Regions from separate parts of the Alteromonas sp. W364 genome, predicted to be linked through region 3. Evidence: predicted binding sites of a transcription regulator. Region 3 holds the regulator's gene; each other region holds the start of a gene.

What was found. Region 3 encodes sigma-54, which starts transcription at its own class of promoters, with help from an activator protein. Its sites were predicted from a motif close to GTTGGCACGNNNNTNGNNT; they were not measured.
Region 1: the regulator sigma-54 is predicted to act here: its motif matches at 2,665-2,683, upstream of glnK (P-II family nitrogen regulator).
Region 2: the regulator sigma-54 is predicted to act here: its motif matches at 1,462-1,480, upstream of RM556_RS05035 (PEP-CTERM sorting domain-containing protein).
Region 4: the regulator sigma-54 is predicted to act here: its motif matches at 2,419-2,437, upstream of RM556_RS06690 (BON domain-containing protein).

The regions. Positions count from the first base shown of each region.
Region 1 covers NZ_JAVRID010000005.1:21,216-25,151, reverse strand. The annotation lists gene RM556_RS09200 (sulfite exporter TauE/SafE family protein) at 1-610, opposite strand, end outside; gene amt (ammonium transporter) at 929-2,245, opposite strand; gene glnK (P-II family nitrogen regulator) at 2,277-2,615, opposite strand; gene mrcB (penicillin-binding protein 1B) at 2,799-3,936, opposite strand, start outside.
Region 2 covers NZ_JAVRID010000002.1:514,232-518,167, reverse strand. The annotation lists gene RM556_RS05040 (IS4 family transposase) at 43-1,233, opposite strand; cyclic di-GMP riboswitch class I at 1,530-1,608, shown strand; gene RM556_RS05035 (PEP-CTERM sorting domain-containing protein) at 1,633-2,328, shown strand; gene RM556_RS05030 (NAD-dependent epimerase) at 2,471-3,484, opposite strand; gene RM556_RS05025 (nucleotidyltransferase family protein) at 3,489-3,936, opposite strand, start outside.
Region 3 covers NZ_JAVRID010000006.1:234,779-238,714, forward strand. The annotation lists gene lptC (LPS export ABC transporter periplasmic protein LptC) at 1-138, shown strand, start outside; gene lptA (lipopolysaccharide transport periplasmic protein LptA) at 107-685, shown strand; gene lptB (LPS export ABC transporter ATP-binding protein) at 685-1,410, shown strand; gene RM556_RS11770 (RNA polymerase factor sigma-54) at 1,473-2,960, shown strand; gene hpf (ribosome hibernation promoting factor) at 2,985-3,272, shown strand; gene ptsN (PTS IIA-like nitrogen regulatory protein PtsN) at 3,289-3,732, shown strand; gene rapZ (RNase adapter RapZ) at 3,760-3,936, shown strand, end outside.
Region 4 covers NZ_JAVRID010000003.1:295,163-299,098, forward strand. The annotation lists gene RM556_RS06680 (hypothetical protein) at 82-1,200, shown strand; gene RM556_RS06685 (hypothetical protein) at 1,216-1,722, opposite strand; gene RM556_RS06690 (BON domain-containing protein) at 1,826-2,371, opposite strand; gene RM556_RS06695 (response regulator) at 2,565-3,936, opposite strand, start outside.

The DNA.
Region 1 (3,936 bases), on a different contig from region 3:
AAAATCCGAGCGCTCCTGGCAGGCCAATGATAAAGCCCACTCCCGCTGCAGTTGCGATAGATTGATGGACTTGTCTGCCACATATCGTCATTGTCATCACGGTTATAGTGCCACCACCGATCCCCAGCAACGCAGAGAATCCTCCCAAAAAAGTGACTAGGCCTGCCCGAATAAACCCTGTTGGCATGGATAAAGAGGCAGACCGGAAAACAAACATGTGTGGAAATAGGAAATAAATCGAATAAAGTAAAACGCCACTGGCAAATACAAAGACCAAAACCTCACTTGTTGTAGATGACGCTATCACTAGACCAAAAATAACGCCCACGATGAGCCATCCTGTCCATGCCTTTAAAACGTCGAAGTCAACTGCGCCTTTGCGTTTATGCGCTTGCACCGAGCGCGCACTGGAGATGACAATTGATGCTAAAGATGTACCCACCGCAACCCGCATAATGTCTACACTAGATTCAGAAAAAAGCGGAAAAACAGCTAGCAGCACTGGTACCACAACAAATCCACCGCCATTACCAAATAAACCTGACGTGATTCCTGCTATGGCGCCAGCCAGTAAGAGGGTCGCTACAAATAAAACGATATCTATTTCCATCACACGTTAAACCGTTATCGCTATTTATGTAGAATAAGGTAACAAAAGCAGAATTAGTGCCAGAATAATTATGTATATTAATCATGCAGATACAAATTTTCATGTTTATGAAATGCACTGAACTGGGTAGGGCTTGCTGATTTTTTGTGCAAAACAAAAAACCCCAGTCTACTCAGTAAGCTGGGGTTTTGCGTTAATGTGACATTAACTATTGGTATGTATTTGTTTTTATTTTCACACCAATGGGTGCATCCTTACTACGTCCATGTGTTTCCCTGATAAGAGTTGGCGATCCTTAGCCAACTCCTTTTAGCTGTCTTATGAACGACCGCTGGTGAAATCTGGATAGGCTTCCAAACCACACTCGCTGATATCAACACCGTCGTATTCTTCTTCTTCGCTTACACGGATGCCCATGATAGCTTTCAGAGCTAACCAAACGACTAGGCTAGTAAAGAATACCCAAACAAAGATAGTGAGTGCGCCAACCAATTGCCCAACAAACGTGGCACCACCGGTTTCACCAGCGACAACATCAACAGTAAGTGGGTTAGTAATCGGAACTAGCAATAGACCAAGTAAACCGACAGTACCATGCACAGAGATAGCACCGACTGGATCATCAATTTTAAGCTTATCAAGCGCAAGGATACTTCCTACTACCAACGCACCACCTAAAGCACCGAATAAGGTTGCTTGTAAAGCAGTTGGTGTTGAAGGTTCAGCAGTAATGGCCACCAGACCAGCCAATGCACCGTTTAGCGCCATGGTTAAGTCAGCTTTACCAAACAATATACGAGCTAACAATAGTGCAGCAACTAAGCCACCTGCAGCCGCCATGTTCGTATTCATGAACACGACTGCAACAGAGTTTGCGCTATCAACACTAGCGGTCGCAAGCACAGAGCCACCATTAAAACCAAACCAACCCATCCATAGGATGAATGTACCTAAGGTTGCTAATGGTAAGTTAGCACCTGGAATCGCATTGGCTTTGCCATCTTTTCCATATTTACCTTTACGAGCTCCAAGTACCAAAACACCCGCCAAAGCTGCTGCCGCGCCGGCCATATGAACAATACCTGAACCTGCAAAATCTGAGAATCTAAATGCTGGCATCCAATCTGCGGCAGCATCTTCTGGTACAGGAGCACCAAGATTAAACATACCAAAAACATCAGCCCCACCCCAAGTCCAAGAACCAGACATTGGATAGATTACTGCGGTAAGCACAACTGCAAACGCTAAGAAAGCCCAAAGCTTCATACGCTCAGCAACGGCACCCGATACAATAGACATTGCTGTTGCAACGAAAACAACCTGGAAGAAGAAATCAGCTGAAGGCGCGTAACCTGCAGGCTCTTCTGCGCCAGTTACACCATCGCCAGTGATATCTTTAAGGAAGAAACTAAAATCGTCACCGCCGTACATGATGCTATAACCACAAATCATGTACATGATGCACGATATTGCATATAGCGACACGTTCTTGGTTAAAATTTCTGTGGTGTTTTTAGCGCGTACAAGACCCGCTTCTAACATAGTAAAACCTGCAGCCATCCACATAACAAGTGCGCCGCAGATTAAGAAATAAAAGGTATCTAGTGCATACCCAAGTTCGAATGTGATTTCCATTTTTGTACTCCGATTATCTAACTGCGCTACTTTATAGTGCGTCTGCGTCTGCTTCACCAGTACGAATACGTACTGCTTGCTCTAAGTCATAGACGAATACTTTTCCGTCACCAATTTTGCCAGTTTTCGCTGCACCAACGATTGCCTCAACTAGGCGCTCTACTTGGTCGTCATTCACAGCAATCTCAAGTTTCACTTTCGGAAGAAAATCAACTTGGTATTCTGCGCCACGATATAGCTCGGTGTGACCTTTTTGGCGACCAAAACCTTTTACTTCAGTTACGGTCAAACCGTCGATGCCAATCTCTGAGATGGCTTCACGAACATCATCAAGCTTAAAAGGCTTAATGATTGCGGTGACTAGTTTCATGATGTGCTCCTGCTTTTTTCATTAGTAATACCTGCAATTAAGATTTGCTATTCAAGAGCAATGCCAACAAATAAAAGTTATATTTTTCAAACAGATGATGAGATGAGAGACATATTTAGATACAAAAAACGCACCCTTATGGTGCATTTTTAAATTATCGCCCCAGTAAGGAGCAATGTGGTTTTATTCTCCGAACAAACGGTCCCAGAGGCTTCGTTTTTTCTCTTTGACTTTCGCCGGCGCTTGCTTGCCATTGCAGGGCATGGAGTGTGAAGGTAAAGCACTCAAAATAGCCGGCACACTTATAATCTCGCCGCAACCTGGTGCTGAGAGTTCACCCGTACTTGCGTCAAAATGCGCAATACCTAAGCCTTGCGGGAATCTTCTCGATAGATTTTTAGGTGATTGTCGATGCTGAAACGCAATGTAGATTTGCATTGCACCGCTGGCTCCAGACAAATTCACCGGCGAGTTTTCGTCAGCACCCATCCAAACGCTACTGACGAGATTGCGATCAAATCCTGCAAACCAGCTATCTCGATAATCATTTGTTGTGCCAGTCTTGCCCGCCATGTTGACTGTAGGAAAGTTTTGTCGAATGGCTTTTCCGGTGCCTTCTAAAGTCACTTTGTGCAAAGCATAGTTAATGAGGTAAGTAGCTGACTCGTCAATGCGATTTTCACTGTCTACATCACGTAAATACAACAACGCGTTTTCGTTAGACGTGACTGCTGTTAGGCTGTGTAACTCATTGAAAACACCATTGTTCGCAATAGTTTGATACATTTGATTGACCTGTAAAGGTGATAGGTCAATAGCGCCTAGCGTCAAAGCGGGCACTAATTCAATGTCCTTCTCTACACCTAAACGATTGATCGTGTAAGCTACTTCATCCAAGCCTAATGCCATGCCTAAGCGAACCGTGGGCACGTTATACGACTTACTTAAGGCTTCAATCAACGCAACTTGTCCTCGAAATTGCTTATCGGCATTCAGGGGCTCCCAATACTTTCCACCTGTGCTTCGCATCTTAACAGGCGTGTCCTCTAACATAGTTGCTAAGTTGTAGTTGCTTGAGTCTTCTAAGGCCGTTAAATATACCGCGGGTTTAACCAATGAACCGATGGGGCGATAAGCGTTCAAAGCCCGATTGAAGCCGCTGAAGCTAGTATTCTTGCCTCCCACAATTGCTCTTATCTCACCCGAGCGTATATCGGACACCACCATCGCGGCTTCCAATTCTGTTTGCTTTCGCTGTTCGCTGATCTCTTTAACTTTTTCTTGCAAGGCTGCTTCTGCGCGACGCTGGGCATTGATATCA
Region 2 (3,936 bases), on a different contig from region 3:
TGAAAAAAATTAACTCTGACCCTGAGGGATCCCCACGAATAATTAGTCATAGGAATTCTCATTAATCATATGTCGGATATGGGTTACAGCGATTTCATATTGCCCAGTAAGCAATGTAAAGTACTTGTCCACATATCCTCTTAAGCCCAAATAATGAAATGATAATACTCGTCTTGTTTTTAGTGTGTTGGCCTGATAGCGTTTATGTACCCCGGCTAAAGTCATAGCCAACCCGATTATGTTGGCTAAAATACTGGCTAAGGTGGCGATTAATATCAACACTGCAATGCGTTTAATACACCGACTTTTATGATGTTCAAAACCGAGTCCAAACAAGCTGCTTTTAATGTCTCTGAACTCTTCTTCAATTTGCATTCTCATCTTATAAATAGTGACTAGCTTTTTGGCGGTATGTTTTGTTCTAGGAAGTGATGTCGCTATCAGCCAAGGGTCGGTCGCGCCTTTGGCATGGACTTTTGAACATTTCGATTGTCGCCGAATGTTATGCTGAGTAAGGCTGTGTCTCCCCTTATTTTTACCTTTAAACAACACTAAAGTGCATGCTAACGGACGCGAGCGGCATATTTGGCCATTGAAGCTGTTAGGGCGTCGTTTAGCCTGCTTGTATAGCTCGTCTATATGCTCCCATTCTTGCTTCTTGTTTACATACATCATGGGTTTTCGAACGCGACCTGCAAAATCCCAACCCAAGGCCTTTACTTCTCTGAACCACACTGTTTTGTACCCAGCATCAGTGACAATAATAGGTGTGGCTTGTTGATTAATGATGGTACTTAATTTAACTAGAAAAGCTTTGTGCGTGCGCGGTGTTTCTTTTGTACTGACATCATGTATTTCTTGATAAATGGCAACCCCACGACCATTGCAAGCTACCGAAGCTCGAAGTAAAAAACAGCCTTTATGGGTGTCCAAATCAGACCAGTCAATAAGTATTATTGGCCGCAGAGAATTGCCAACAAATTGATTATATAAGGCACCATAAATAGTCAGTGCATCACTTTGTACATGCTTGTTAGACAACAATCTGTCAGCACGTTTTATTCGATGTTTTTCATAAGCACCAGAACAAATACCTCGGCCTATGCTGGTGACGCTCGCGTTTGCCCCTCTTAGTAAACTATTTACACTACTGGCGAGGGATGCACGTCTAACTTTATGCATTTTAGGGGTGACAACAGCAAGGAACTTGTTCAATATAGTTGCTTCATTCATGGTATCGGTCTTTAGTGAGGTTTGGCGATTGATCTGATCACCAGATACCATGAATGTTCAATTTATTTTAAATCAAAGTCTTACTCATTTATTTCGTGGGGATACGTCAGACTCTGACCCCTTTTTTCCTTTTAAATTGATGTCGGAATATTTTACACAAGGACTTAAAACCAAACAAAAACCACAAACCAAAACAAATAAGCCATTGTTTATATTGGCCTTTTAACTTTTGGCACACAACGTGCTTTGAACTGTTAGAGAACGCGATGTGAGAAAGCATTACACAACAAGTTCATCACTAATTAAGCCAAACCTGCTGTGAAGCTGGGGCGGAAAGCCAAGGGCCTTCAACATCAAGGTAGCCTAGCTGCAGAATGAGTTTTTAAAAGGAAAAATACGATGAAACTAGCTAAAACACTACTGATTGCTTCAGCTTTTCTGTTCGCAGGCACAGCTTCAGCAACATTTACACCAACATACTACGGTGACACAGACAGCGCTACTGACCTAATTGCTGGTACAGCGTCTGGTTCAACTGACTGGGGTTACTATATTTGGAACGAAACTGCTTCACCACAAACGTGGAATGTTCGTTGGACTGGTCTTGGCCTTACTGAGCAGTACCCTGAGTGGTTCGGTAAAATTCAATTTCAAGAATCAACATTGGATCCTTCGTTTGACGCAAGCAATGGCGGTGCTAACGAATATCAACTAGAGTTCTCTGGCACGTACGCCGACTCTGTTGATGGACATCTTGATGTGAGCTTCTTAGGTGGTGACGACATCATCAACTGGACTGCGTTTACAAACAACACTGGCGGTATCGACGGTTTCTCTTTCACTTTAACTGATTTTGTTGAAGTTTTAGAGTTTGAACTTGGTGGTTCAATGTTCAGCAACATGTCTGGCACAGACGTTGCCGGTAGCCACATCTTCATCGGTGATGGCCTTGTAACTCCAAATGTGACTTTCACAGATTTCAACGGTGGCGTTGCTCAACAGTTTGAGATTAAAGTTCCAGCACCAGGTGCTTTAGGCCTAATGGGTCTTTCAATCCTAGGTCTTGCTTTAGTTCGCAGACAAAAAAATAAATAAGAAGTACTTCTTGTTATGAAAGAGCCCACAAATGTGGGCTTTTTTTTGTCTCTAATAAAGTGCGCAAACTAAAAAAGGGGTCAGAGTTAATTAATTGCCACCGGCAAATTAATTAACTCTGACCCCTTTTTCTATCTAGCTGTTAAGCGTAAAAACCTTGGTACCATTTCACAAACTCAGTAATACCTTCATCTAAGCTTGTGCTTGGGCGATAGCCTACGTCTTTTACCAATGCTTCTACATCAGCATAGGTGTCGGGTACGTCGCCTGGTTGCATTGGCAGCAAGTTCTTCTCGGCTGTTTTGCCCAATGCTTTCTCAATAGTTTCAATAAACGTTAACAAATGTACCGGCGTTTGTGCACCAATATTGTATACACGCCAAGGACCTTTGCTTGAGCTTGGTGATGGTGCTTTAGGATCCCATTCAGGGTTCTGCTGAGCAACGTGCATCATGGTCTTGATAACGCCTGAAACGATATCGTCAATGTAGGTAAAATCTCTGCGGTGATTACCGAAATTATATACGTCTATAGGGTCACCTGCGCTTATCGCCTTAGTGAACTTAAACGGCGCCATATCGGGGCGTCCCCAAGGACCATAAACGGTAAAGAAGCGTAAGCCTGTCGTTGGCAAGTCATATAGGTGGCTATAAGTGTGAGCCATCAATTCATTTGCTTTTTTGCTTGCTGCATATAAAGACACAGGATGGTCAACGTTATCATCGACACTGAAAGGCATCGCCTCATTGGCGCCATAAACCGAGCTAGAGGAGGCATACACTAAGTGCTCTACTTTATTGTGACGACAACCTTCCAGAATATTCATAAAACCAACAATGTTTGCGTCGACATAAGCGTGAGGGTTTTCAATAGAAAAACGGACGCCTGCTTGAGCAGCTAAATGTACGACACGATCAAACTTGTGCTCAGCGAACAAACTTTCCATTGGCTCACGGTGGGCAATGTCCATTTTGATGAATGTAAACTGCGCAGCATTTTGATGTTCGGCTATCCAGTCTAAACGCGCATCTTTTAGTGACGTATCGTAATAGTCGTTAATATTGTCGATACCCACAACTTCCATGTTCATATCAAGTAGTTGTCGACATGTATGTGCCCCAATAAACCCTGCGGCACCTGTTACTAGAATTTTCAATGTATTACCCTTTTGGTGGTGTGGTGAGGTCTGTTGGGTCGAACTGCTCTTCTTTACGGGAGAAGAAGTGCTCACCCATGACCTTTTGTATAATACCGCGTCCCATCTTCATTGTTAAATGATAGGCCAATAATGGTAATGGCATTTTGATGAGATGTCCTCTAAATTCAGCCAGCATGAGTTTAAAACCTGATGATTTTGGTTTTAATCGAGTGTGCTTGGGAAGCAAAACTGAGCTAAATGTCCACAAATCTATGCGAGACCTAAAGCGGTGCATGTTTAAACATTTATCAATGACTGCTTGAGGTAATGCCAAACCAAAAATTTCTTGCACGAAATACAGTGCTAAGCCTACTTCATATTCAAAACCAAGGTCCTTGGCTACTCTCATCACGCCTTTAAGTTCAGGATCGTTTACGTCAATCAACATAAAGCGAAGATCAAGGATATCT
Region 3 (3,936 bases):
GAATTGTCTTCAGATCAACCAGTTGCTATATCTGGTTCGAATTTTACGATTAATAGTATTGGGTTTAGCGCAAATCTAGAAACCCAACAATACGAGTTAAAAAAACATGTTGAAACTGAATACTTACCTACTCGCTAGTTGCTTAACGCTAGGTTTAGCGTTTTCGAGCACAGCGCAGGAAATCATTCAAAAGAGTGATTTTGAGCAACCCATTAGACTTGAGTCTGAAAATACCTTTGCCGATAGTAAAGAGAAAGTGCTGTTTTACGAGGGTAACGTCAAGATTACTCAAGGTAGCTTAAAAATTAGCGCCGATAAAATGGAAGTGATAGGCACCAATGGGGCTGGGCGTGAAATTTTTATTGCCACCGGCAAACCTGCTTCTTATATCCAACAATTGGCCGACGGCAGCATGGTCGAAGCCCGTGCGAATGAAATCAAATACATTAAAGCTGACCGCACCATTTCTTTGAAAGGCAATGCACAACTTCTGCAGAATGCCTTTACGATTAAAGGTGATTCAATTATTTTTGATATGCAAAAAGAACAGGTGCTGGCCAACACAAATGAGAAAAGTAACACGCCTACCGTGACAATTTTCAGTCCAGATACGATTCAGAAAACCAAAGACACCTTGAAAAATAAAGCAGAAGACGCAGATAAGAAGCAAGAGGACGATCAATAGTGAGTAAACTCGTTGCCAATCATCTCGCCAAGTCATACAAAGCTAGGCAAGTCGTTAGAGACGTCAGTATTGAGGTATCCACAGGCCAAATCGTTGGCTTGTTAGGCCCCAATGGCGCCGGTAAAACCACTACTTTTTACATGATCGTTGGGCTCGTACCTATCGATAAAGGTGAAATTTTCATTGATCAGCTAGATTTATCAATTCAGCCCATGCATGAGAGAGCAAGACACGGTATCGGTTATTTACCGCAAGAAGCTTCGATTTTCCGGAAACTAACGGTATATGAAAATCTAATGGCTATTTTGCAAACGAGAAAAGAACTCACAAAAGACCAGCGCGAGCAACAAGCCGATGATTTAATGGATGAATTTAATGTGAATCATATTCGAAACAATCTTGGGATGAGTTTGTCAGGCGGGGAGCGGCGTAGAGTCGAGATCGCGCGAGCTTTAGCAGCAAATCCTAAATTTATTTTGCTCGATGAACCCTTCGCCGGTGTTGACCCAATTTCTGTTAATGATATAAAGAAGATAATACAACAATTAAAAGAACGTGATATTGGTGTATTAATAACTGACCACAATGTTCGAGAAACCCTCGATGTTTGTGAACAAGCGTATATAGTAAGTCATGGCGAACTAATCGCCTCAGGCAGTGCTGAGGAAGTTCTCAGTAACCAAAAAGTGCGAGATGTTTATCTCGGTGAACAATTTGTCTTATAGGTATTCCGTATCATGTTTAGAATTCGGCACGTCTCGCCGTTAACATTAGGTCAAGGGCATCAATGAAGCCTTCATTGCAGTTAAAATTCAGTCAACAACTTACGATGACGCCTCAGTTGCAGCAGGCGATCAAGCTATTACAGTTATCTACGCTAGACCTGCAACAAGAAATCCAAGAAGCGCTTGACTCAAATCCCTTATTGGAAATTGATGAAAGTGAACACAATAATGACAAGCAGTCAGAAGAGAATAGTGCAAACGATAGAGAGCAAGCTGATTCTAGCGACCTCAATTCGGCAAATTCTGACAACATCGATAGTCATGACGCCTTAGAAAACAATCAACTCACTGATGATTTACCGATCGACAGTTCATGGGAAGAATACCTCAGTTCGTCTTCTGCACCAGCAACGATGACAGGTGGCTCAAGCCCCGACGACGACTACGTCTTTCAAGGTGAGACCTCAGAAAATATCCAAGACCACTTAATCTGGCAGATGGAATTAACGCCCTTCTCTGATATTGACCGTTCTATCGCTATCGCAATTATCGACAGTATCGACGAATCAGGCTATTTAACCGTCAGTTGCGAAGACATTTTGGATAGCTTACAAAACGAAGAGATTGAGCTTGATGAAGTGGAATGTGTTTTAAAACGCATTCAAATGTTTGACCCTATTGGCTCTGGGTCCCGCTCACCTCAAGAATGCTTGCTGGTGCAACTCAATCAGTTTGCTCCCGACACACCTTGGGTCGCTGAAACTAAACATTTGCTAAGCGAACACAGTGATTTACTAAGTAGTAAAGACTACCGCACTTTAATGCGTAAAACGAAGTTGAAAGAAGACCAACTGCGTGAAGTGATGCGTCTGCTACAAACACTCAATCCCCGTCCTGGGAGTGAGATAGCAACCAAAGAGCCGGAATATGTCATTCCAGATGTCACTGTGCTCAAGAAAAACGGTCGCTGGGTTGTTGAATTAAATAATGATTCACTGCCGCCATTAGTGGTTAATCAAGAGTATGCGGCCTTAAGTAAAAGTACAAAAAATTCGAACGATTCCCAATTTATTAAGTCTCATTTACAAGAGGCGAAATGGTTTATCAAAAGTTTAGAAAGCCGCAACGAAACACTCCTAAAGGTGTCTCATTGTATTGTGCAGCAACAAATGGGCTTTTTTGAACACGGCCCAGAAATGATGAAACCGATGGTACTAAATGACGTAGCTGAAATGGTGGATATGCACGAATCGACTATATCTCGAGTTACCACACAAAAGTATATGCACACGCCACGTGGCATTTATGAGTTAAAGTACTTTTTCTCTAGCCATGTTTCTACTGAGTCTGGAGGAGAGTGTTCATCTACTGCGATAAGAGCATTAATTAAGAAGTTAGTGGCTGCAGAGTTACCTAGCAAGCCATTAAGTGATAGCAAGATTGCGCAATTGTTAGCTGATCAAGGTATTCAAGTTGCACGGCGGACAATTGCGAAATATCGAGAGTCTCTCTCGATTCCCCCGTCGAACCAAAGAAAAAGTCTTTTATAAGACGACATTAGAGGACGTAACATTATGCAAATTAATCTAACAGGTCACCACGTAGATATTACAGATTCACTCAGAGCATATGTCGATACTAAGTTTGAGAAGTTAGAACGACACTTCGACCATATCAGCAACGTACACGTGGTGTTAAACGTCGAAAAGCTGAGCCAAAAAGCAGAAGCTACTGTGCATTTAAAGGGTGACGTTGTTCACGCAAATGCCGAGCATAATGACATGTATGCAGCCATTGATGGCCTTATCGATAAACTAGACAGACAGGTTATTAAACACAAGGAAAAACTAAAGCGACACTAGTTGCTTAAGAGTTAATATGATCATATCTGATATCATTTCTTTAGACCGCACTGAATGTGCGGTCGATTGTCACAGTAAAAAAAGAATTTTCGAAGTCATCAGCGAGATTGCGGCCAGAGAAAACCCATCATTAGCACTTGGCGATATACTCGCGAGTATAGTGAGCCGAGAAAAAATGGGCAGCACAGGTATTGGAAATGGCATTGCCATTCCTCATGGCCGTATCGACGGCATAGACGATATCGTAGCTGTTGTCGTCACGAGTGAAGAACCTATCGACTTTGACGCTATAGACGACAGACCCGTTGATATTTTCTTTGCACTATTAGTACCATCAGAGCAAACAGAAGAGCATCTTCAGACACTTTCTTCTATTGCACAAAAACTCAGTGATAAAGAAATCGTGAAAACGATTAGAAAAGCCACAAGTAAAGACCAAATAATCGCAGCGCTAGCATAACCAAAACCTAGAATAAGGGGCTCATCATTGAATCTAATCATCATTAGCGGACGCTCCGGTTCAGGCAAATCAATAGCATTGCGCGCCCTAGAAGACTTGGGCTACTACTGCGTAGACAATATTCCGGTCAGCTTACTCCCCACGCTAACGCATACCTTGGCCGATGAGAATGAAAAAGTAGCCGTTAGCATCGACGTACGAAAC
Region 4 (3,936 bases), on a different contig from region 3:
TTAGCACTCGTTTGCATTTATCGTTATGTTTACAACAATAAGGTTAAGCAAGCACTGGAAGCATAAACAGGATAGGGAATCATGCATCATCATTTCAGAAACGTTTTATTAGTTATCTTCATAGCAATGCTATCGGCCTGCTCAATCCATATTGGGCACAGACACATGATCTACGATGATGATTTTTTCTTTGAGTTGAAAGCACCAAATAAAGCATCTCGCAATGCGCTAAGCTTTAATGATGATGAAACCGATATTGAAGTACTCCCAGAATCTATTAGCTTAGTTATTGGAGATTTAGTATTAGGGCAAAAGCGCCGACTCCAAATAGAGAACGTTTCGGGGAAGGTCGAATACGAATATCGAGTCAACGGGAAGGTCAGCGCTTATAACAGTGACGCCCAACTATGGTTTGCATCTCAGGTACCAAGAATTCTTCGTGAAACTGGCATAAATAAAACTGAACGTATTCAGCGTATCTATCAGGCTAATGGGGCAGTTGCGTTAATCAACGAAATAGCGCTCATTGAAAGTGACTCTAGTAAAGGTGCTTATTTGTTGGAAACCATACAAACAATAAAGCTTGAAAGTAGCGAAATATCCGCATTGATTAGTCTCAGCAGTACGATCGAGTCTGACGCGACTCTTAGTGCCATTTTGCAAGCCGCAGTAGACAGCGCGACATCGGAAATTGATGTAAATGCCGTTTTACAACCAGCTAAAACAATCGAATCTGACGCTAGCCTCAGTTCATTGTTGGGCAATCTGCCAAGCGAACAGCTCGGCACACACTCAGTCCAAAAAACGTTTTTTAATCTTGCCCAAACGATCGAGTCTGATAGCTTACTCAGTGACGTATTTGTCAAGCAAGTGGCCAATATGACGGTCGCGAGTGAATCTACCGATGCTATGCTAAACAGCTTGAATAGCATTCAAAGTGATTATCAAATGCGTGAGGCTATGACTGCTCTTGCTAAATCATCAAACCACGAACGCCACTTGGTCGATTTAGTAAAGCTCGCACAAAATGAAATTCATTCAGATTACGAACTTGCTTCCCTTCTGCTTCAAATTATCGATGAAAATGAGATCTCACAAGAGCTGCAGGAACAGGTTTATACAGCAGCAAATTCAATTGATAGCGACTATGAGAGAAGCAGGGTGTTAAATCGCTTGATTGATATAGTAATAAGTCAGTAAACACGGCCGTTAGTTTTAGAGAGTTTGCTTAATTGTCTCTATTATGTCGTCTTTTGATGCCTGTGCTTTTTCGGTATCTACCACTAAGGTCCATTTGTTTTCACCCTTCGCTTCTATTGTTGCCTGGTTAATTCTATCTCTTTCAGGCTTCAGGCTGCGGAGGCCACCGACGAAGACACCAATAAAAATACCTGGGCTGACAAATGCCATAAATGTAAATAAGGGATTATTGGCAAATAACGAAGGACCAAACTCAACTAGCAGTAAGGCAATCAACATACCCAGCAAAAAGCTAGCAATGGCATACAAGAAGTGAGCTGACAGCATTTGCTTGCCAATCGGCGCGCTTCTTCCTTCGAGTTTCTCGGCTGTTTTTCTTTCTTTAGGTCCTATTACGTGTAGCACTTGAGGATTCAAATTTAATTCCTCTCTTAGCTTCTTTTTCGCTCGGTGCGCGTTCGTTTCTTCGTCATAAATTGCTGCAATTCGCTCGTCGAAACGTTGGTTAATAAGTTCTGCCATCTTGGCCTCCCTTGGATTTTTAAAAGAATAAAAAAGGGCCTTCTCCTCAAAGGCAGGCCCTTTATACATTTAATTAAAAGTAAGTATTCACTTTTGATTCGATTTATTCGGCATCAATTTTGATATTGTCTTTCACCGACTTCACGTCCGCCGTATTTTCAGCAATCGTGATGGCTAAATCGCGCTCTGCTTCGGAACTTAATTCACCGTTCAACGTAACGACTCTATCATCTACATCAACGTCGATCGCTGTGCCACTCACTTCCGATTCAAATAACAAACGGCTCGTGATGACAGTGCTAATTTTTGCGTCTTTAAAATTGTTGGCGATTTCGCTGTCATCTTTCATATCTTTGTTGATCACCGTTAAACGGTTTTCCACATCACTCACGCCATCGATACCTAAAATTAGCTCCTCGGCTAACTCACGCTCAATTTTATTATCGACACTACCGCTTAGCGTCACAATGCCGTCTTGAACGTCAGTGTTAATGTCGAATGAATCTAAATTGCCGTTGAATAAAATGGTCGCTTCCGCTTTCCCATCAATCCAAGCATCCATTGATTCTTTTTCCCACTTGTTCGCGGCAATTGCGCTTGTTGAAAATAAAGCAGTTACTAATGCAGCTGGTAATAATATGCGTTTCATATTTTTCTCCTTGTGTATCGTAAAAGTATCTTACTTCACTTGCGTTAATGCCAAGTTCATACCAAGATTTAAAGCATTGGTTTATATAGCTTTTATCTAAATGATTAGCGTAAAAATAAACATCATGGTGTAAGACTTACAGAGTTTAGGTAGTTTTTACCCAATATATATGAGGTACAACGCTAGCGAATGCTTAGCTAAGGAGTGACGCTAATTCATCTTTGTTGATTGGCTTAACAAGTTGCTTTGTGATGGGAAAGGACTGACTTAAAGAGGGGTCTGGCTGATTGCCACTGAGAATGCTCACAGCACCTGACACTGGTTGAGCAAAGAAAGCAGCCAAAAACGCTTCGCCAGCCAAATCTGGTAGCCCCAAATCGAGAATATGATGCTGAATATTACTATTTGAGCGTACTGTATCGATGGCACTTTGCGCATTGGTGCTAATGAGCACATTACACGAGAGTTGCTCAAGCATCATTTGCATAATCATGGCATTATCCGCATCGTCTTCGACAACATGCACCACTGTCAGCGTTGACTCCGATGATTGAGGTTTTTCCGCCCGCATTAGCAATTCACTCAACAAGCGCCATAATAATTTTTTATTCAATGGTTTAGCGATTAGCTTGTCAAAGCCAGCAGCGAGTAACTCGTGCTCCATACCCTTGTTAATCGCGGCAGTCATCGCAACAATGTTCAGTTCTTGATAATCTGCTTTCAGCTTGTCACTGGCTTCGCTGCCAGTCATGATTGGCATGTGTAAGTCCATGAAAACAATCTGAAACGGAGAGCCTTGCGAGGCTGCCTGTGAAACCTTCTCAATCGCTTCTTGGCCATTGCTCGCATATTCTACTTCTACACCGGTGTCTTTAATAAAATAGCCCGCTAATTGGCGTATCTCAAGTACGTCATCAACCACTAACACTTTGCCGTGCAATGCGGGTGCAGGTTGTTTTTTGACTATACTAGCGTCTTGTTCCAAATTGAATTGAACGAGTTCGTGGTCACGCTCTAGCCCTTTGCAGGGCAATGTTAGGGTGAATTCAGAGCCTTTGCCTAATGCAGACACCACCTGAAAGTGGCCGCCCATGTGCTTGACTATCTCTGACGAAATAGACAAACCTAAGCCAGCCCCACCGGCCTTTCGATTTGCAACATCTTCCAATTGGGTAAAAGGAGAAAAGATTGTTTTCACCTGTTCTGGTGACATGCCTATGCCGGTGTCTTTAACAGCAATTTTGAGTGCGGCCTCCGGACCCTCTTGATAAGCAAAAGTCGCTATGACTTCACCTGTGTCTGTAAACTTGATCGCATTGCTAAGCAAATTGAGGAGCACCTGACGAAAACGAACATCATCTATTATTAAGTCTTTTGGCAAAGTCGTTTCGCAGACAAAACGCAAATTCAGCCCTTTCTCTATCGCATTCATCGAAACCAATGAATTCAACTCAATTAAGGTTTGCTCTAGGTTAACCCTCTCCTCTTTCAGCTCAAACTTGTTGGCCGCGATCTTCGAGAGATCCAGTACATCGTTCAATAGGTTAAGCAAATGCTTACCGTTA